Regions from separate parts of the Paenibacillus sp. FSL R5-0341 genome, predicted to be linked through region 2. Evidence: riboswitches for the same ligand, from Rfam matches in the RefSeq annotation. Region 2 holds a riboswitch; each other region holds the start of a gene.
What was found. A riboswitch is a leader RNA that binds a small molecule or an ion and turns the genes downstream of it on or off. The one in region 2 is predicted to bind thiamine pyrophosphate.

Region 1 (6,968 bases), 500 kb from region 2:
CCGGAGAACACGGATGGCAGCGCATGGGGAAGCTCCAGCTTCCAGAAGATCTGATGACGTTTCGCACCAGCCATGCGCATATAGTTCATCATCGCTGCATCTGTACGGGTCAAGCCGTCCATGGCCGCCACTGCAACGGGGAAGAAACAGACCAGGATGATCGTAATCAGCTTGGGCAGCAGCCCGAATCCGAACCAGATTAAGAGGAGCGGTGCGAGCGCGATGGTCGGGATATTTTGACTAAGAATAAGTAAAGGATACAGGGCTGACTTGAGAAAAGGGACCAAATGCAGCACCATCGCAATCAGCAATCCGACCGCTGTGCCAGCCGCAAATCCGATCAGCGTTAACTGAATGGTTGCGGAGGCATGCATGCCAAGTCGCTCGGCCTGGGTTGTCGCTTCGCGGGCGATGTCGGACGGTGCAGGCAGCATCCATTTCTCAATATGGAACAGGGAGACGGCTCCCTGCCATATCGCTATAAAGAGAATAACCGCCACAATGGGCGGCCATACACTTTTGAAATAGGCAGGCATTAGCGATACTTCTCCGTCAGGGTATCCATGCTGAAGCCAGTAGGGCTATGGGCGATTTTGATCTGAGAGATGATGCTTGGGCTGCCAGCCTCTACGAGTACCTCGTGCATTTTACGGACAACCTCGAGCAGTTCTTCCAGTTCCCCCTCCATCGTGGTGTCGAGCGCGTTCACCTGATACTTCAGGCCAGATTGCTGAATAACTTCAATGGCACGATCTACGTAAGGATAAGAGTTCTCGCCATTTGGCGTTTTCGGAATAACCTGAATGCTAAGTAGTGTGCTTGCCATGAGAGATCACGGCTCCTTTCGTGATAAATTGCATGAATTGAACCAGATTTACACTTATAACTTCGATTGCAGTACCCTCTTCCGATCACTGTTATCCCCGGATTTCTTTAATGAATTCTAATGGAAGAAATCCGGGGATAGCATATGCTTCCGAAGGAGCTTTCTTTCAGAAAGCTTTTAGGTGGGCGCTTCGCTTCTTCAGATGGGTTCTGCACTCTTCGTTCTTGTGTGAAAAAGTTAAACTTAAGCAATTTTTATTGGGGTAAAAACTCGTTTGTATATGCTTTGCTCACATCGATCTGTTCATCCAGCAGTTGTTTGCTAAACATCCAGTCGGTGTAGTTCTGCCACACTTCCTGTTTTTGTTCACCCCAGCGTGGGGCGTCATCTGTGTACTTGGGACTGAGCCATTTCTGGCTTGCCAGTACCAATTCCTTGTCCAGATCCGGTACAGCTTTGATCAGAATGTTCGCTGCATCTTCGGGATGATCAATCGCGTATTGATATCCTTCGGAAGTGGCTTTCAAGAATGCTTTCACCAGCTCAGGATCGTTCTGAATCGTCTGCTCGTTCGTTACGAGGACAGGTGTGTAGTAATCCAGTGCATCTGAATAATCTTTCACATATAACATGTCGATCGGTTCTCCGCGCAGTTCGGCTTCAATACCCGTCCAAGCGTAGAAAATCCACGCGAAATCGATGTCCCGTTTGACTGCGGTGAAAAAGTCAGCGTCACCCATGTTAATGTTTTTCACTTTGGATACATCAGCTCCGTCGCCCTCCATAATGGATTGCATCACGGCTTCTTCAACAGGAGAGCCCCAACCGCCATAAGTTTTACCTTCAAAATCTTTGGGTGACTTGATATTTCGATCCGCCGGAGCAGCGAACCCGGATGTATTATGCTGAATAACTGCTGCAATGGAGACGAGTGGAACACCCTGTGTGCGGGCTTGAGTTACACTCTCCTGATAACTTACGCCAAAAGGCACTTCATTCGATGCAACCATCGTATCTGCTCCACCAGCACCTGGTTGAACAATCTCCACGTTCAAGCCTTCTGCCTTATAAAAACCTTGATCCACGGCCGCATACAGGCCGGTATGATTCGTATTCGGTGTCCAGTCGAGCACCACTCTAATATCTTTCAGAGCGGCAGTGTCACCTTCGTTGCTGCTTTCCGTATTCGTGCTGCCGTTCTGTTCTGCCGGGGCAGCTTCTTTGCCGCCACATGCGGCCACCGTCACCAGTAGTACGCATAAGAGCAACAATCCCATTGTTTTACGCCAATTCATTTTTGATTCTCTCCTTCGGTATGTCCGGCCGATTGGCACGGGTACTCCTTGGCTTCATATCCAATCATCTTGCATAAATCGACAGATTTATACCAGTTGGATCTGGATGACTTATTTTTGTTTCGATAAATAAAACAAAAAAAGCGTCCCGTAATCCGGGACGCGTGCAGGCGTTAGAGAGGTGGCGTTCAGCCATAGGGCTGTGCCATTTCGATATACTCCGATTCCTACGCTGGCATGATCCAGATCAGGTCTAAGGGTTAGTATCTTGGTGGGATACACTCTCAGCCGGCCAATTCCGACTCCCCTGGGAAACTATGAAGTTACGGGCATTACTAGGTGTAATTATAGGCCAGCGGGTGGAACGTGTCCAGTCAGGAACTGGATAGAGTGCGGTCGGAGTGGAGCATGCCATCCATCAAACGAATTACAGAGGTCATTATTGAACCGTCCTAACTGTCCACACTCCAGCTGAATTTCTCAACGTTGGAAGAATTCGATCCATTCTTTCTCCGGACCATAGATGAAGAAATAACGGTAACCGTTAGGCAGTGTGATGATTTCTCCATCGATAAATTCGGCTTCGGTGGCTTGGACGCGTTTGTACTCAGAATCAAGGTCATCTACATGGATGGCAAAATGGTGCACCGTACCTTCGGCAGGCAGCTTGTCGCTGTACCCTTGAATTAACTCTATTTCCGTCTCATTGCTTCCATTGAAGCCGAGGAAGGCAAGCTGAATGACGCCGTTTGTATGTGTCACCCGGTCTTTCAGTTCCAGTCCAACAACCTCCGTATAGAAACGGAGTGTGGTATCCAGATCACGAACGGCAATGCCGACGTGGTCGATGCGCTTTTGAAAACTCATCGTAGTAATCCCCCTTATGATCCGTGAATGTATTTTTGACCAACATTTCCCTAGCATATTAAGGAGTATGATAGTTGTATAAAACCTAGCTGTCAAGTAGGGATTAGTGATATGTACACGTGTGAAATTGAGCTGGAGTAACCATCTATTTATTATGTAGTTCACAGAATGTTCACTTATGTGGTGGGGTTCATCATCTCTATAATTACGAAGGTAAACAGAGAGGATGAGAGAATTGCCAACAAGCAAGAAGGAACAAATTATTTTCGGATTAATGATGTGTACAGGGATGGTCGTGGTCATGATGTTCTTCAATCTATGGCACAGTGGGTTACTCGGTAAGATGTCCCCGCTTGAAATAATGCTTCAATTCATATTGTGTTTTGTCATCGCGTTTCTGGTGGAATCCTTCATTGTTGGCCCTGTGGCGAGAAAGATTGCATTCTCCTTGCCTTTCGACAAGTCCAACAAGATTCTTGGTGTGCTCGCCATGTCATTTTTTATGGTAATTGGCATGGTTCTGATCATGTCCATGTATGGAATGATCTCGGCATATCTTGCGGATCAGTTAAGTGGGGGTTCCATATTCCGTACCTATCTTCAGACGATCGCTCGTAACTTCAGCTTGGCACTTCCATATCAGTTGATCGTTCTGGGGCCACTCGTCCGATATGTATTCGGTAAATTTATCAAGGATAACGGGCCCGTAATGCCTGTCGTTAACAAAAGTGTGTGATTCAGATGGGCCTAAAGTATTTCCTGGGCAATCTTGTGCAAAAGAATAGTTCGCATGATCACCTTTCATGAAAGGTGATTAGAGAGGAAAAGATAGGGCACTTCCCACCATGATAACAGTGCTAACGAATCGAGGACACCTTATTAGGCCAGTTTCTAGGGAATGAGAAATCTAACGAATCTCAGCGGCGTTATTATGCAAAAAACCTCCAACGAGACCTTGAATTTGAGATAATTAACTATAATAACGTCTCTAGGATTCGTTAGATTTCAAATATCCTGAAATGCAGATGAATAGCGTGTGCCAGGTTCGTTAGAATGGAATAACGCTACAAAAAAGATGTCCACTGTCAGGTCATGAAGGTGGGCATCTTGATGTATTTAATAGGTACTCTAATTCTGATTCTAATTCTCAGGACTGCATCAACACATAACTGTTAAGTTGCTGGATCTACGACATATTTGTTCTGCCATTGATATGTGATCACGCTAATGACAAGCAGGCCAACCGCAAAGATCGCAAGCATCCATGCAGACTGATTAACCGCCAGATGATCAAGACTCCACCCCGTCGTCAAAGGCAGAATGGCACCGCCAACCCCGCCTGAGGCAATCAAAATGCTGGGTGTGGATTCTTCGGTTCCAGGCAGCAGTTTACTGGCGAAGACAAGGGCAATGGAGAAAATTCCTGACATCGCAAGTCCAAGCAGCAAGATGATGAGAAACGCAGACCAGATTTGGTTCGTAAATGGAAATACCATTAACAAAAGAACAGACGCGAGACAACTGTACAGGACATACACGCGGTATTGGAATTTCTCTGCGATATACCCGGCGAAGAGTCTTCCCACAGACATGGCAATCCAGAAACAGGTGACGCTAAGCGCTGCTCCGGCTTCCTTCATGTTCATTTTCTCAATCAGGATCGCTGGCATGAAGTTCGCAAGACTCATCTCCGTGCCAACGTATAGGAAGAAGAACAGGACGAATAGTACTAGCAGAGTCAGGTTACGTCCGCGATAGGTTGGGCCGGATGAACTGGCAGGTGCGGTGTGCATCTCACCCGATGTTCCAGCAGAGTGCGTATGTACCGAAGCATGATTTGAACCTCGTCGATCCAGCACCTGGTCTAGCTCACCGAATGATCCTTTCGCCCAGAATATAAAGGTTAGTGCTGCGCAGATCGCAACAACGAGAAAGGAAAGGCGCCAGTATCCGGCAGCAATCAGACCACTGGCAATGAGCGGCATGACCATCGCCCCGATTCCGAATAACACTTCCAGTCGACTCATGGCAACGGCCGTATTGTCTTTGATTGCAGCGATGATAATGGTGCCAATGACAGCTTCAACCATTCCGAATCCGAAGCCGGCTGCGGGTGCGATGACGAACATCCAGCCCCATGGTGGCAACAGCATGTAGGATAATTCTGCAATACAGAGCAACCCTGTGGCGATTAACAGACCTCCCCGTTTACCGAAACGTCTGTTCAGCCATGGGGATAACAATACACCACCCAGGAATCCGGCAAATTGAGCGAAGATCAGCGTTCCGCCTTGGCTATAATCTTTGCCGTAATGTTCAAGTGCAACCGGTAGAATGGAACCGAGTACAACGTGTGCCAGTCCAATCAGGAAATAGGACAGACATCCGATCCACAGTAATTTTTTCATAACGAACTCCTTCTACTTATATACATAAATTGAGAATCAGAATAAAGCGTAATCATGGAGACAAAGTCTATCATAACAGGACATGTCAAGTTGTGCCATGAATTCCTGATCGATACATAAGGTTGCAATTTGGTCTGACGATCGTATATACTGAGACACAACAATTACAGATCGGACCATGCCGTTGAAGAGCATCCAACTCGGAGGCGTTTTCGCCAGGGGAGCGATATTTCCCCAAGTTAACCGGAACCGCCCGTTATCGCGGACCAAGAGGCTGGAAGCAGGATATCCTGATTCAGCAAGTTGGGTGGCACCGCGAGCAGAGCGCTCCTCGTCCCAAGGGATGAGGGCGCTCTTTGTATTTTTACAGCCAAAGGAGACGGTGACCATGTTAGAAATGAAATGGATTCGGGCACATGCAGAAGAGGTTCAGGCCGCAGCAGACGGGAAAAAAATCAAGATCAACATTCGTACATTGCTGGAGCGGGATGAAGAACGCAGAGCACTTTTGCAGGAATCGGAAGAAGGACGCAGATTGCGCAATACGTTATCCGCGGACATTGGCAGACTCATGCAAGCCGGGAATAGGGAACAGGCCGAGGGTTTGCGGGCACAGGTGAAACAGCTCAATGAACAGTTGGAACACGTGGAAGCTAGGCTTGCCCCTGTGCAGGAGGAAGTAACCAAGTTGCAATGGCTGGTACCCAATATCGTATCCCCGGATACCCCGAAAGGCACGTCGGACGCGGATAATGTGGAGGTACGACGTGTGGGAGAGGTGCCGACATTCGAGTATAACACCAAAGATCACGTGGAACTGGGGGAATTGCACGATCTCATCGATATTCCGCGCGGGGTGAAGATTGGCGGGACGCGAAGCTATGTATTGAAAGGTGCTGGCTTGCTACTGCACCGTGCTGTGCAGCAACTTGCGCTGGATCTGCTGCTGAAGCACGGGTTTACACCGATGGAAGTACCTCTGATGGTCAGGGAGGATGCGCTGGTGAACACCGGATTCTTCCCAACTGGTCGAGATCAGGTCTATGAACTTGAAGGGGAGAACAAGTGGCTCGTGGGAACTTCTGAAGTACCGCTGGTCTCGTATTATGCGGATGAGATTGTTGATGTTGCAGAGCCTGTGAAGCTGGCTGCGGTATCGACGTGTTTCCGCAGTGAAGTTGGCTCCGGCGGACGGGATGTACGCGGATTGTATCGTGTGCATCAGTTTGCCAAAGTTGAGCAGGTCATTCTCTGTGCCCCTGATGCGGAAGAATCGGAGCGCATGCTGCAAGAGATTACGGGACACGCGGAGGAATTGCTGCAATTACTGGAACTGCCGTATCGTGTTGTAGCCGTGTGTACCGGAGATATGTCGCAGAAAACGTACAAACAGTATGACATCGAGACATGGATGCCGAGCCGAGGTGCATATGGAGAAACCCATTCGTCGTCAAACCTGCATGATTTCCAGGCTCGCCGTTCGAACATTCGTTGCCTGGACGCCGAAGGCAAGTTGGCCTATTGTCACACCCTGAATAATACGGCGGTGGCATCGCCGCGTATCCTGATTCC
Region 2 (6,968 bases):
CAAAGGGATTCATACGTTCGATCCCATCAAAATATGGATCATTCCCAAGTTGTTCTATGGTGGATCGTTTGGCCTTCAAGCTCCATACGGTTCGGCCCGATTGCGGATCGGCTGCAACCAGTTTATTCTTTTCCCAGTACAACACATAAGGGTCATCTGCACTCTTGTTCAATAATTCATAACCCTTAGCCAGTTTTCGCGTCCACAATGTTTTTCCATTCGCACTGTCCAGAACCGTCAACCAGCTGTTGCTTGAGCTCTCAAAAACGGGGCTGTCCACAACCACGACGTTCTTCGCAGCGGTAATGCCATTCAGTCTAACATTCTGCTTAGGGGTGTACTCCCATGTGACCTTTCCGTTCTTCAAGTTCAGATGACGAATACGATCCACGTATTTTTTCTTATCAGGGTCATAATCGCTGTAGATTGTAACGTATTGGCGTGCTGTATCCACCTCTGCCTGCTGTCTTCCAAAGCCTCCATTAATCCCCCATAATTTCTGACCGGTATGTCGGTCAAGGGCATATATGGAACCTTCGTAGTAATCCCCGCTAAATCCACCGTCATCCCCTTTCATCAGGAGTACGTCATCCGTGGCTGCTTGTAAAAAAGTGTAGTTAATATCCCCCTGGTTCGTCCAAAGCGGTTCCCAAGGGATTGTCGTCGGCAGTGTTGTGCCATAGATTTTTGTTGTGAACCCATATTCATCCGCCCGACTGATGTTCCAATCGGAAACAACAGCATTTCGATTATCCTGTGGTAGATTCCAGCGTGTCCTGACCACCTTGCCATTCTTGTTGAATGTGACCAGATATTGCCCATCTTCCCGCTCATATCTCCAGGTCTGTCCAATACTCATTGAATAACCCGTGTAATTTAGATTGCTTGAACTCTCTTTCCAATCCGGCTCGCCTAACCACTCAGCCACTTGTTTGGAGGTGGTTGCCTTATTCAGCTTAATATCTGTCAGATGGCGTATAACCGAAGTCTGCAGCGATGCCTCCTGATCGAACCAGCCATCAGCCACATTCATTCGTTGATCTATATCCTTTTCCTTGATCCAGAGCAGTACAGGGCGATAAGTGGACGATTCCTTATTCCAGATTCGAGGGGCAATGGAGACGCCATACCAGCCATCCCACGCCGCAACAATAACAGCTTTATCTGTTAGCCTTTTCTCAAAAGACCAGGTTGAAGCACTACCCGGGGCCAAATACAGCTTACTGCCCGATTGAAGCGTGAAGCTTTGGGGAGCCGTTTTCGTCATGCTTCTGCTCCCTTTTAGCGCATACCAACTTGGCAGCCAAAAGTCTCCTTGCTCGGATGACTTGAGCTGTATCCACTCACCACGAACCGATGCCAGGGTATACTTTTCACTTTTCGTCGTATAGTATTCAATCCCCATCAGGTCAACAGCCACAGTGCCATCCCTCCTGTTTTTGAACAGAGGGATGTCGGTCATGAGCATAACAGGTTCACCTTGTTTGTAGACCAACTGTGTTGATGAGCCTTGGGGACTTGCCCCCAAGGCTTTTGGCGTTGTAGCAGAAGCTTGTCCTCCAAGCACGACCATTTTGGAATCCAGGAGCATCCATCCCGTCAACAGCACAGCAGATAATCCAGTCATGGTAATCCATTTATACCCTGTTCTCTGCCAGTCAGGCCCCGTCTTCACTTTCGTTCATCCCCATCCATTAGAAGTTATTTCCATATAGACGCCTATGATCAGGAAATAGTTACCGTTTACCTCAATATATTTCTCTTCATCTTCCCGTATTACCTTACATCCACCATCGTAGCATGATAAGGAAAAGTGACCCCCATGTAATAAGCAGCGGTTAAGGTGAGCATATAATAAAATACAAACCACAGATCAGCTCGCGAATAGCCAATCTGAATGTAATACGTTCGGCTCGCGCCATCCGTGAATCCCTTCGCTTCCATCGCTACGGCCATTCGCTGTGCACGGCGAATGCTCTGTGCCAGCAGCGGAATAGCGTAACGCTTCAGCGTACCATACACGTTCCAGCGAGAGCCGCGTTGCCTTGTTCCACGAATGCGAATCGCGTAACGGAGCGTCTGGAATTCATCCAGCAAAATCGGGATCATGCGCATCGCCGCCAGAAAGCTATAGGCATATTTGGCGGGAAGCTTCCACTGCTGCATCAGGGAATAAAACAGTCTTACCGGTTTCGTTGTCAGTCCGAACAGCAAGCCCGCCGCTGCCATGCTCAGCGAGCGAAATCCCAAGTGTAGTCCGCGATAGAAGCTCTCTTCTGTAATATGAATCAGTCCCCACTTATACCACGTGGTCTCTCCCTTACCAAACATCATCATACCTGTAGACGTAGAGATAAATACCAGAATGAATGGTGATGCGTACAGCATCAATCTGTACCACGGGTGGCCTGTCCAGCACAGTAACAGCATCATAGCTACCGCGACGTTGGCCATTACATTCAGATTGTGAATAAGGATAACGAAGACAAACATCAATGTCAGAATAATCATCTTCAAGCCGGGATTGACGGCATGAAGCCAGGTTTCACGGTGAGGAAACGACAGTTGCATCAGATAACCTCCCGTCATCCACCGTCCAGATTCGGGTGCAATATCTTTTTACAATCTCACGGTCATGGGTAACCATAACGATGGCTGTTCCTTCACGCCGCAATTGCTCCAGTTGTGCCAACATGGCGAACGTATTACGGGCATCCTGTCCAAATGTAGGTTCATCCAACAGCAAAATACGCTGCTCTCTCACCAGTGCGGAGGCAACACTCAAGCGTCGTTTCTGCCCCATCGATAATTGGTAAGGATGACGCTCGGACAGATCGATTAGCCCAAATTGCTTGAGCATATGCTCAGTCCTGTCATGTCTTTCTTTCGTAGTAAGCGTGCCCCCAAGCAAGGAGAATTCCACTTCTTCCGCGACGGTGTTGGTCACAAATTGAAATTCCGGATTCTGAAATACAAACGCAATTCGATCTGCGAGTTGCTCCGTTTTACCAGAGGGATGACCATCCACCTCATAGTGACCTGTCGTCTTCAAAATATTCATCAGGGATAATAACAATGAACTCTTGCCTGCACCATTGGCTCCCACAACACCGATCCAGTCTCCATGCCATACCTTGACCTGTTCCACCTGAATGGAGGATGTTTTCCCACGCCATCCGGTAAACTGCTGCAAATCCAGTGCAGGCTGATAGAGGGGCGCTACAGGCGATAAAGATGATACGTGAGATACGGGGAATGTCCCCTTTGTCTCAGATAAACCAGACGATTGCTGTGCTTCCAAGCTCGGAAAGCCCTGATCCACACACACTTGAAGCTCTCCAGAATTACTTCCCTCTTCCTCCTTAGCTGCCTGCTCGTGCTCATCCCACACACCCGGATACCAGATTCCATAAGCCTTCAGCTTGTCACGTTCATGCGTGAATACCTGCTGTGCTGGCCCATCTGCCACGATCTTTCCTTCAGGTGATAACACAACGATGCGGTCGACCATATCGACAATCTCATTAATTTTATGTTCAACGATAATTAACGTCTTGTCACTGGCGATCCGTTTGACGGTATCCCACACCTGGGAAGTCCCCTCATCATCCAGCAGTGCAGTGGGTTCATCCAGAAACAACACCTCCGGGTCCATGGCAAGCATCGAAGCGATCGCAAGACGCTGCTTCATCCCCTGAGACATCGATTGGATTAATGTCCGATTTTGTTCAAAGGATAACCCCACCTGATCCAGATAATATTCAATCAGACCCGCCATCTCTTCACGCGGAATATTTCGATTTTCCAGCACAAATGCGATCTCCTCATCCGTATAGGACATACAGAACTGGGTATCCGGGTCTTGAAAGACCACTCCCGCCTTTGTCGGAATCTGGATATCATCACATTTCATCGGGATCTCAACTGAACGTGGTATCAGACCGCTCAATATTTGCAATAACGTCGATTTCCCGGAGCCACTCGGTCCAAGCAACAACACTTTCTCCCCTTGACGCACAGAGAGAGACAAGCCTTGAAATACCAAGGCCTTCTCTCCCGGGAACTTGCATCTTAGATTCGTCACACTTACCGCTTGCGAATTCCCTTCACCGTTCATCTAATCCAGAGCCTCATAATCTTGTTTGGATACTGGTCTAAGCGAACGTGTTACACCTGTCAGTTCCAATGCTTTGGCGAGATAATAAGCGAACACTCCGGCAATCAGAATACTTCCAATGAAGCGGAACCCGATAAATAACGTATAGTTCCACGCGGAGAGTGAATCAATATACCCGTACTGGTAATCCAGCAAGAGCGAAGCCGCCGCTGCACCTATGGCTGCAAGACAGGTGACAAACAGATTGGTTTTGCGATACAAAAATGCAGCGAAGAATATCTCGGCTCCGAGTCCTTGCAACAGACCGTATACAAGTGTGGACATGCCCCATTCACTGCCCAGAAAGGCACTTACCGTTGAAGCCGCAACTTCGGCAAGAATCGCCACGCCTGGTTTACGAATGATGACAAATGCAAATGTGCCTGCCATAAACCACATGCCGTAGATCATCTGCTCCGCATGAACGCCGAATGGTTTCATCAGGTCATACGTAGGTCCCCATATCTTGTAGATCACTCCAAACACCACTGCGATCACGATGGTTACCAGAATATCCGTTAGTTTCAATCGTTTGTTGCCTGCTGTTGTTGCCATGTTCTCTACTTCCTTCCTCTGCTCCCTGTGGGGGTTATAAAAGTAAACAAAAAAAGCCTCCCCGGTTCCGGGCAGGCCTTACGCACAGGATACAATCCTCACAACGATGTATGGGATGGATGTCGAAAAGACGGAATATCAATCACTCCCTCTCCGTTGCAGCAGACCAACCACCGCAGTTAAAAGAAGTCATGTTGTTTTCCCCATTAATTTGCACATTTCACCCTTACACATTGTAAATCCATGTTCTCTACGCTGGCATTACCCAGATCAGATGTACGGTCAGCGGCACAAGGCCACTCTCTCAGCCCAACTTCATTGAGCTCCCGGTTCACTTATTTCATTGCTTCTAATGTACATCAGATGGGTAATTGTGGCAATCCTTTAATATTGCGTGTTTCCAGACTGGCTCGTTTTTCCTGAAGCAAAGCCCTTGAACAGCGTTGGCACTTTGGAATAACGTGTATTTGTGATTTTACCTACAGTAGAGCTGCTATCTGTCCGCAGGATGGAATCCTTTACATTGGAAATGTCAGAGTTGGACACATTCATTGTGACCGCATAGGATGTTCCGCCATTTTGACGCACCAGCTTGCCAATATCATTCGCTTTGAAATTTTTAATATTGATCGTACCGGAGGCATTCATCTGAAACACTTTGTCATAGGCCTTGTACGCCGCACCACCCGTGATATTTACAGTGCCTGCGGATTTCAGCGTGAGCGCATCCTCACCGACATCCTTCCAGGTTACATTCTCAATATTACAATTGCCATAACAGTGCACGCCATCGGCTGCCGGTGCTTCAATCACAACATTTTTTAACGTAGCTCCTGCTTCTAATCGGAAAATAGGCTTCTGGTTCTCGGCCTGGCTGCCATCTCCTAATGTTTTGGGATCTGCGGCAACACTTTTGCCTTTCCCATCATACGTCGTTCCTTTAGGAACAATGATTGTTGTCTTTACAATCTCGGGAGCTGCCGACACCGGAATTGCACCAAATGCAGAAGCAAGCAGACCTACCGACAACAATACCGTCAACATCTTTTTCATAAATAAACATCCTCCCTTATTTGGATTGAATGGGTTCAAGCAGAGACTTGTCTTCATATAAACTAAGAAAGAAATCTCTGTCTTCGGAACCTACCCTGATCCTACCAAATAAAGGAATGTTACGAGAATAATCATTAGGTCACGTAACCATTTTCCAGCATAGGACCTGATGTTTCAGCATGTTTTGCGGTATCATGTCTACTTGTGATGTACCGATATCAACTTCGGATATGCTCTATTTACAGCCTCAATAACACAACAAAGACCACATCATCTGTTATAGACAACGTGATCTTATAGAGAGTTAAGTATATTCACTAATATATTCTATGCTCCAAATCGCTGACGATACCCGCATTTCCTACACAACTCTTCCACAGCTTCCCGCTTGGAAAATCCATACACCAGATTGTTCGCTCGCTCGCCCTCAATAATCTCCGAGAATGACTTCTCGTGTACGTTACCAAGGTTAATGACACCCTCGCCATCGAGACAGCATGGAACCACCGTTCCATCGACAAGTACAGCTGCCTGACTGCGAAGCGCATGGCAAAAGCCTTTGCCGTCATCTTCAGGTGCATCCAGACTTGGCCACTGGAACTCATGGTCCTGATTCAGGTATACATTCGGGGCAATTTTGACCCCGCTGCCCGGAACTACTTTTTCCTCAATGCGGAAGTCCAGATTGAACTCACGTTCCAGTACTTCAAGGGTCTCCCGATTTCGGTTCATCTGAGCATTCGTGAAGTTATCCTGCGTCAGATTCCACAGCCGGAATGAAATGATGACATTGTGCTTAACAGCCTCATGTACAAAAGACAGAATATTGCTCAGGTACCCGTCACGGTCGGTTGAACCCTCATGCCCATCGAAGCTGTGCAGAGAGAAGTTCATCTGGCGCAGCGCCGGTTTGCCGAGCAATTTGTGCTGAGTCTTGGGCAGCAGTGTACCATTCGTTGTAATGTTCACCTTGAGTCCCTTCGCATGTGCGGAATCGAGCAGCAGATCTATTTTGGGATGCAACAAGGGTTCACCTTTGACATGTAGATAAATATGGTTGGTATGTGGTTTAACTTGATCCAGTATATTGTTGAAGACTTCAGGGTCGATGAATCCTTTGGCACGCTGTGTCTGCGGGCAGAAGCTGCATGCCAAATTGCAGATACTCGTGATCTCAATATATACTTTTTTGAACGTTTTCAAC
Region 3 (6,968 bases), 260 kb from region 2:
CGTTCGATGTTGCGAAACCAGCTTCCTTTTTTGAAACGTTGGCGCACGAATACAACGGATCAGCATGCAGAATCTCTGGTTGAAAACTCTACCACTTCTGCTATACCGGGTCAGGTTACAATCCATCCCTTGTTATCTGCCCAGCCCGTTCGTTATGTCACGCTCCCCGGCAAACGTCTTGCAGGCGTATCCGCCCGCACAACCAATGCCATTGAGATCAGTGGCAAAGGCTGTATTCAGAGACTCTGGAACAATTATTTTGCCTCAGAGCACCTCCCTGCACCTGAAGCTACCCGCTATGGCTGTTACGCGGATTACACGGATGGCATTACCGGAGAGTACACCATACTAGTGGGGCATGAGGTCAGCTCCGATGAAACATTACCTGAAGGATTCAATGATATTCTGCTCCCTCCTGCGACTTACGCCGTATTCACTTCCAGAAAAGGACCGATGGCAGAGGTTGTTGGCGAAGCATGGGGAGCCGTGTGGGCATGGGATAAACAAAGCGATCGTACGTTCACAGGAGATTTCGAATTGTATGATGAACGCAGTCTGAATCCTGAAAGTGTACAAGTCGATATATACATTGCCGTTCGCCAAAGTAGATAAAGACAATACTATGCATCTCAAACAGGGTAAAAGCATCCTCACATCCTTCTTCATATCACACAAGCTGCCGGGTTCGCTCGGCGGTTTTTTTGATGTTTAACCCATGATACAACCGCCTATAGTACCAAGTTAGTTAGCACGTAACCTACCTATTCAACCAGACAATATGCCTCATATGCGGGTACCATTGACTTCCTTAAAATTGGGACTATTCGCATAACAACCAATTCGATCCTCCCATATCTAACCTTTCATATCAGGTCCTTTCCTCCTGAATTTCCCTAAAAACGTTTACATCTCCTTAAAACCGGGTAAAATCACTACAATCCAATTGGAATTACATTCTAAAGTCATCTATTTCGTCTAACAAGTCATATGTACCTATATGCGCACCTGGCAATATCACCAGTCGAAATACATAATTCAAAAAATGCATCAAAGGAGGAACCAAGATGATCCGCATGCCTATTCAGCAAATGATCCCGTACCACCACCAATATCCGCGCAACACGGCGACCACTGCTCCTAAAAAGGAGAATGAGAACACTCAAGGTCTATCCTTTCATGAAATTCTACAGCAAAAAATGGCGAAGAAGAATGCTTCTCCTTCCCTTCGATAAAATGGACACCTGACCGTATTCGAGTCCGGTTATCAACCGTCTTTCCGCAGCTTGGCGGAATGGCGGTTATTGGCGTTGAGCAATATACGACTGTACAGTCCTCAGTCATGTTTTTATAATGGTTTAAATATCTACGAGATCCATGACATATCCGAACTGTAAAAGGGGACTTATCACATGATCACCATTGGTTGTTTTCACGCTCATTATTCCAACATCGCCTTAATTGAAGAGACGCTTGCTCCTTATGAAGTTGAATTGGTCCATTACGTCGATCCAGGTCTGGACCGTCTTAAACATGACGCTGACTTTTCCGATGCCGTTATTCATGAGAAGGTAGCCCAGACGCTCCAATGGATCGCTGAGTGTCATGCCGATGCCATTCTGGTCACTTGCACCCTATTTGCGACAGTATTGGAGCAGGAAGCCAAACAGGTCCCCGTGCCGGTGATTGGCATAGATGATCCGCTATTGCAGGAAATGCGGAGAGTACCGGGAGAGTTCATCATCGTGTTCACCAACCCGGCAACTGTTGAAGGAACGATGGTACGGGTGAATCAGGCGTTACAGCAAAAGCATGAGCAAGAGAATGAGAGTGGGCAATTACACGTCGCCAAGGTATCTCAGACGGAAGCGGTGTGCATCCCGGGGACATTTGAGTTGATTATGCGTGGAGATCAGAAAGGGTACCTCGAAGCGGTACGTGAAGGCTTACAACAGATTGCTGAACAGTATCCGGGTAAAAGGGTAATCGCAGCCCAGCTTTCTATGGCTCCCGCTGCTGCACAGGTTGCAACAGATACGGGCTTGGCAACCCATAGCCCGCTGGCATTGCTTGCAACGTATTTGGAGAAGCATTTGGGCGTGGCTCCGCAATGAAACCACTTACTAACTAACACCACTAATTAACGAGGTGAACTAATATGCGTTCCCTCTATATTATAGTACTATTCATAGTGGGTTTTTCCTGTTCTGCATTTCTATATGGAGGAGCTCCTAAGCTCAGTGACGCCCTCCTATTTGTTATCGCAGGCATTCTGTATAAGATATGGACACAGAACAATCATAAAGCTAATTCTGAATAACATGGAGAGCGCTAGCCTAGTTTAAAATAAACTCATGTCACAGCAAAAAAAGCCGTTCTTCTCTGCAATGACAGAGAGGGACGGCTTTATCTCTATTTCAGACTGCCCAGCTTACGCTGTAGTGACGCCTAGGAACGTGTTCGATACTCCTCCTCGGCCTTTTCCTGCATGCCCGCTGCTACAGCTTCATGATCAGACAATCCTTTGTCCGCTGCAAAGGCACGAATGTCCTGCGTAATGCGCATGCTACAGAACTTCGGTCCGCACATGGAGCAGAAATGAGCTTCTTTGGCGCCTTCTGCCGGCAGCGTCTCATCATGGTAGGATAATGCCCGTTCCGGGTCCAGAGACAGATTGAATTGGTCCCTCCAGCGGAACTCGAAGCGCGCCTTGGACAATGCATCATCTCGGCGTTGAGCACGTGGATGGCCTTTCGCCAGATCGGCGGCATGAGCAGCGATCTTGTAGGCAATAACCCCTTCGCGCACATCATCCTTGTTGGGCAGGCCCAGATGTTCTTTTGGCGTAACATAACAGAGCATGGACGTGCCGAACCAGCCAATCATAGCCGCCCCAATGGCGGACGTGATGTGATCGTATCCTGGCGCAATGTCGGTCGTTAGCGGCCCAAGTGTGTAGAACGGTGCTTCTTTGCAGATTTCCATCTGCAAGTCCACATTCTCCTTGATCTTATGCATCGGCACATGCCCCGGACCTTCGATCATCACCTGCACATCATGCTTCCACGCGATCTGCGTCAGCTCCCCGAGCGTAGCCAGTTCCGCCATCTGCGCTTCATCGTTGGCATCGTAGATACTGCCTGGACGAAGTCCATCTCCCAGTGAAAATGCCACATCATACCTTTTCATAATCTCGCAGATTTCTTCAAAATGGGTGTACAAAAAATTCTCCTGATGATGCGCAAGACACCATGCTGCCATAATGGACCCGCCTCGAGACACAATGCCTGTCATTCGCTTGGCGGTCATCGGGATATAACGTAGTAGCACGCCTGCATGAATCGTAAAGTAATCCACGCCCTGCTCTGCCTGCTCAATGAGGGTGTCACGGTACAACTCCCAGGTCAGCGCTTCCGCTTCGCCATTCACCTTCTCCAGCGCCTGATAGAGCGGCACCGTGCCAATCGGCACTGGTGAATTGCGGATGATCCATTCCCGGGTCGTATGAATGTCTTTGCCTGTGGACAGATCCATCACGGTATCCGATCCCCAACGTACCGCCCAAGTCATCTTCTCCACCTCTTCCTCGATGGAAGAGGATACGGCAGAATTACCAATGTTGGCATTGATCTTCACGTGAAAATGACGACCGATCAACATCGGCTCACTCTCCGGGTGATTGATGTTGGATGGCAGAATGGCCCGTCCACTCGCCAGCTCCTGCCGCACAAATTCCGGCTCCACGCCTTCACGAATGGCGGCAAATTCCATCTCTGCCGTAATGACTCCCTGCCTCGCGTAGTGCATCTGAGTCACACAGCGTCCTGGCTGTGCCCGTAGCGGTTTTCCGCGCAATCCAGGGTACTCTTCGGCTCCAGCTCTCTTTCCTCCGGGCTTCAGTCCGTTATCCTCCGGTTGGTCTTGGTAAGCTTCGACATCACCACGCGCTGTGATCCAACGGGTGCGCAGAGCTGGTAGACCTGCGCGGATATCCGCGTGAAATGCGGGATCAGTCATGGGGCCGCTCGTATCGTAGACACGCAGCGGTTCGTTATGCTCCACCCCTTGGGGAGTATTCGTGTCATGAAGGGCTATTTCACGCTCCGGAACAGCAATGTCCGGCCGTGAGCCCTGAATGTAGACTTTACGGCTACCCGGAAAGGGCTGAACCCGTCCGGCCGCGCTTGTTTCCTTTTCCACCTGCTGACCGTTATGTTCCTGTTCCATCGCTTGTTGTCCCGTTTGATTTCCTGTACTCATGTTCGATTGTCTCCTCCTCAGTGTTCGTTCGCTTGGTTTGGTTGGTATCATCATTAACTTGGTTACGTACCTGTCCCAAATCATGCGCAATGCAGAGAAGAAAGAGCGATCCTACGCCAGACCAGGGGAGACATCATTCATGTACAGTTAACAACAGAACGGAGGTTACCACAGATCATGGATCTATGGCGACTTCTCTCTTTGGCCTAATCCACTTTCGCAGGTTACTGAAAAAGAAGTCCATGGAGTATGTGCTATATCGCCCGTTCACTGTATATAAAAAAGCCGGTCCCCGAAGGAACCGACTTTTAATGTCCATCACCAATAATGCACCTTCATGCAGCTCCTTAACGGAGACTACAAGGGTCACATCATGTGGTGGTTGTGGTCATATCGCCGATTACTTCCCTACGCTGGTATGATCCAGATCAGGTGCAAAGGGTCCGGAATCTCATGCGATTCCGTCTCAGTCCGGACAATTCGGACTCCCCCAGTAACGTTAACAAGTTGCAGCATACACACGCCGCAGTTCATATTCAATGAAGCTGGCCCCGATGGGCCGTCCATAACAGATTAGCGCAACCGGAACATAAAAACAACCTTTATATTCCAAATGATCAAACTCCATTGGAGACGAACCTTACATCAACATCAGGATAACATGAGCCCCATCTGCGTAGCCGATTCCTTTAATACAGGTGCATATTCATGCAAAGTCTCCTGTGAAAGTCGACTGACAGGTCCCGAGACCGAGAGGGCAGCTGCAATATTGCCTCTGCGATCCATAATTGGTACCGATACCGCGGCAGCCCCCGGCTCACGTTCCTCATAACTTGTGGCATATCCGTTATCCCGGATGTCTCCCATCTGCGCCAAATACACCGCCGGATCAATAAACACTGGCCATTCCGGTCCATTCATCAGTTCTTCACGATCATCGTCCGTGGCAAAAGCCATCAGGACTTTGCTGGAAGCCCCCACAGACAACGGGAGTCTAACGCCAACGGGAGCGACACGGCGAATCGCCTGATCACTTTGCACCGCCTGAATCCGAATCCGTTCACTGCCATCACGCAGGTACAGACTTACCGTCTCCCCCAATCGATCTCTCAGTCGCTCCATCGCAGGCAGCAATAGAATAGCCGGATCATCACTGCGGGACATATGAGCTGACAGCTCCCAGATTCGGATGCCAAGTCGGTACTTCTCCGTTGCCGCATCCCGGATCACGAACCCTCGATCCTCCAGCGTAGCCATCAGGCGGTGCACTGTACTTTTGTGCAAACCAATCTGGCTGGCAATCTCGGTGAGTCCCAGATCACTGCGTGTGGTAAAACATAATAATATATCCAGCGCCCGTTCCACAGCCCGGACGGTTAACTTACGATCTTCCATGGCATAATGCCCTCCTCATGTTTCATCACATGAAACTTGGTTACATAAATTATATGAGAAACGGTCTCATCTGTAAACCAAAAAGAGCCAAATTCAGAATAGGAGAAAGTGTAAAATTTTCCTTTTTATAAGACTTAATCCCCTGTAATTTGCACACTAAGGTAATGTTACCCATATATCTTAAGAACTATATAACAATTGCGTAACAAATGCCCTCAATCAATTGACTTTGACTATATTGGAACATACGATAAAGATATATTACATTAAGATATCGCTCTGAAGCAGGCTCTGAAATAGACGCAATTCTCTTTTCATGTCGTTGTTATCTTCAACTGAACTTCAAAGGAGGGGCATTCATGTATCCAACATCCCAGAGCGAAGCCCCGCTGCAAACAAAAGTGTCCGATCTGCCCTCTTCGCTATCACCGAGGCTGATTCGGTTCAAACATATTATCGTAGCGTTGCTGCTCTCCGTTGTATTTTTTCTACTGTTTTGTTTTATTGCACTGCATGGTTATATCGCATGGGTATTATCCAATCCAACAGTAGCGCCGGTCTTCTCCAATCCGATGCAGGCCAAGAATATGAAGTACGAAGACATCACGTTCCCGGCAGCAGATGGCAGCCGGACGATGCAGGGATGGTATATTCCTGCTGACAATGCCGCAAGCAAAACGATTATTTTCAGTCACGGCTATGGTGCCAATCGTGAAGAAACATGGGTACCCATGTATGACCTGGCACACTATGCCCATCAACTTGGGTTCAACGTCGTCATGTTCGATTATGGCTTCGCCTCCCAGGTGAACAAAGCTGTAGCCACCGGTGGCAAAGCTGAGTCACAGCAATTGCTGGGCGCGATCCAGTTTGCCAAGCAGCGCGGTGCACAGGAACTGGTTGTCTGGGGCTTCTCCATGGGTGCCGGTACGGCGCTACAAACCGGACTGATTACGCAGGAAGTCGATGCGATGATTCTGGACAGTGCGTTCCTGCTGGAGCCAGATACGCTGTATCACAACATTCACAACCAGATCGATCTCCCGCGTCAGCCTACACTGGAGATCATGAAGCTGTTGTTCCCTGTTCTGAATGGTACCGGATTGCAACAGATCCCTTATCAGGAAGTGAAAAAAGAGGACTATCCGTTCCCGATCTTCTTCATTCATGGTACGGAAGACGAGAAGGCTCCATACCCGATTGCAGAGCAACTCGCCGCCAACCAGACTAATCCGTATTCGGATGTATGGATTGTCCAGGACGCGCATCATGAACTTATTTTCCGGGAGCATCCGAAAGAATACCTGCGCCGTGTC

Region 1: another riboswitch for thiamine pyrophosphate. It lies ahead of MKX75_RS02260 (ABC transporter substrate-binding protein); the one in region 2 lies ahead of MKX75_RS04360 (ECF transporter S component).
Region 3: another riboswitch for thiamine pyrophosphate. It lies ahead of thiC (phosphomethylpyrimidine synthase ThiC); the one in region 2 lies ahead of MKX75_RS04360 (ECF transporter S component).

The regions. Positions count from the first base shown of each region.
Region 1 covers NZ_CP150241.1:462,374-469,341, forward strand. The annotation lists gene MKX75_RS02250 (ABC transporter permease) at 1-536, opposite strand, end outside; gene MKX75_RS02255 (thiamine-binding protein) at 536-826, opposite strand; gene MKX75_RS02260 (ABC transporter substrate-binding protein) at 1,081-2,121, opposite strand; TPP riboswitch at 2,328-2,440, opposite strand; gene MKX75_RS02265 (VOC family protein) at 2,602-2,988, opposite strand; gene MKX75_RS02270 (hypothetical protein) at 3,215-3,724, shown strand; gene MKX75_RS02275 (MFS transporter) at 4,161-5,396, opposite strand; gene serS (serine--tRNA ligase) at 5,785-6,968, shown strand, end outside.
Region 2 covers NZ_CP150241.1:962,485-969,452, reverse strand. The annotation lists gene MKX75_RS04375 (PQQ-binding-like beta-propeller repeat protein) at 1-1,627, opposite strand, end outside; gene MKX75_RS04370 (energy-coupling factor transporter transmembrane component T) at 1,777-2,571, opposite strand; gene MKX75_RS04365 (ABC transporter ATP-binding protein) at 2,546-4,117, opposite strand; gene MKX75_RS04360 (ECF transporter S component) at 4,118-4,711, opposite strand; TPP riboswitch at 4,943-5,051, opposite strand; gene MKX75_RS04355 (pectate lyase) at 5,096-5,764, opposite strand; gene MKX75_RS04350 (radical SAM/SPASM domain-containing protein) at 6,092-6,967, opposite strand.
Region 3 covers NZ_CP150241.1:697,948-704,915, reverse strand. The annotation lists gene MKX75_RS03325 (zinc ribbon domain-containing protein) at 1-612, shown strand, start outside; gene MKX75_RS03320 (hypothetical protein) at 1,065-1,232, shown strand; gene MKX75_RS03315 (aspartate/glutamate racemase family protein) at 1,410-2,111, shown strand; gene thiC (phosphomethylpyrimidine synthase ThiC) at 2,446-4,224, opposite strand; TPP riboswitch at 4,646-4,759, opposite strand; gene MKX75_RS03305 (IclR family transcriptional regulator) at 4,909-5,652, opposite strand; gene MKX75_RS03300 (alpha/beta hydrolase) at 6,012-6,968, shown strand, end outside.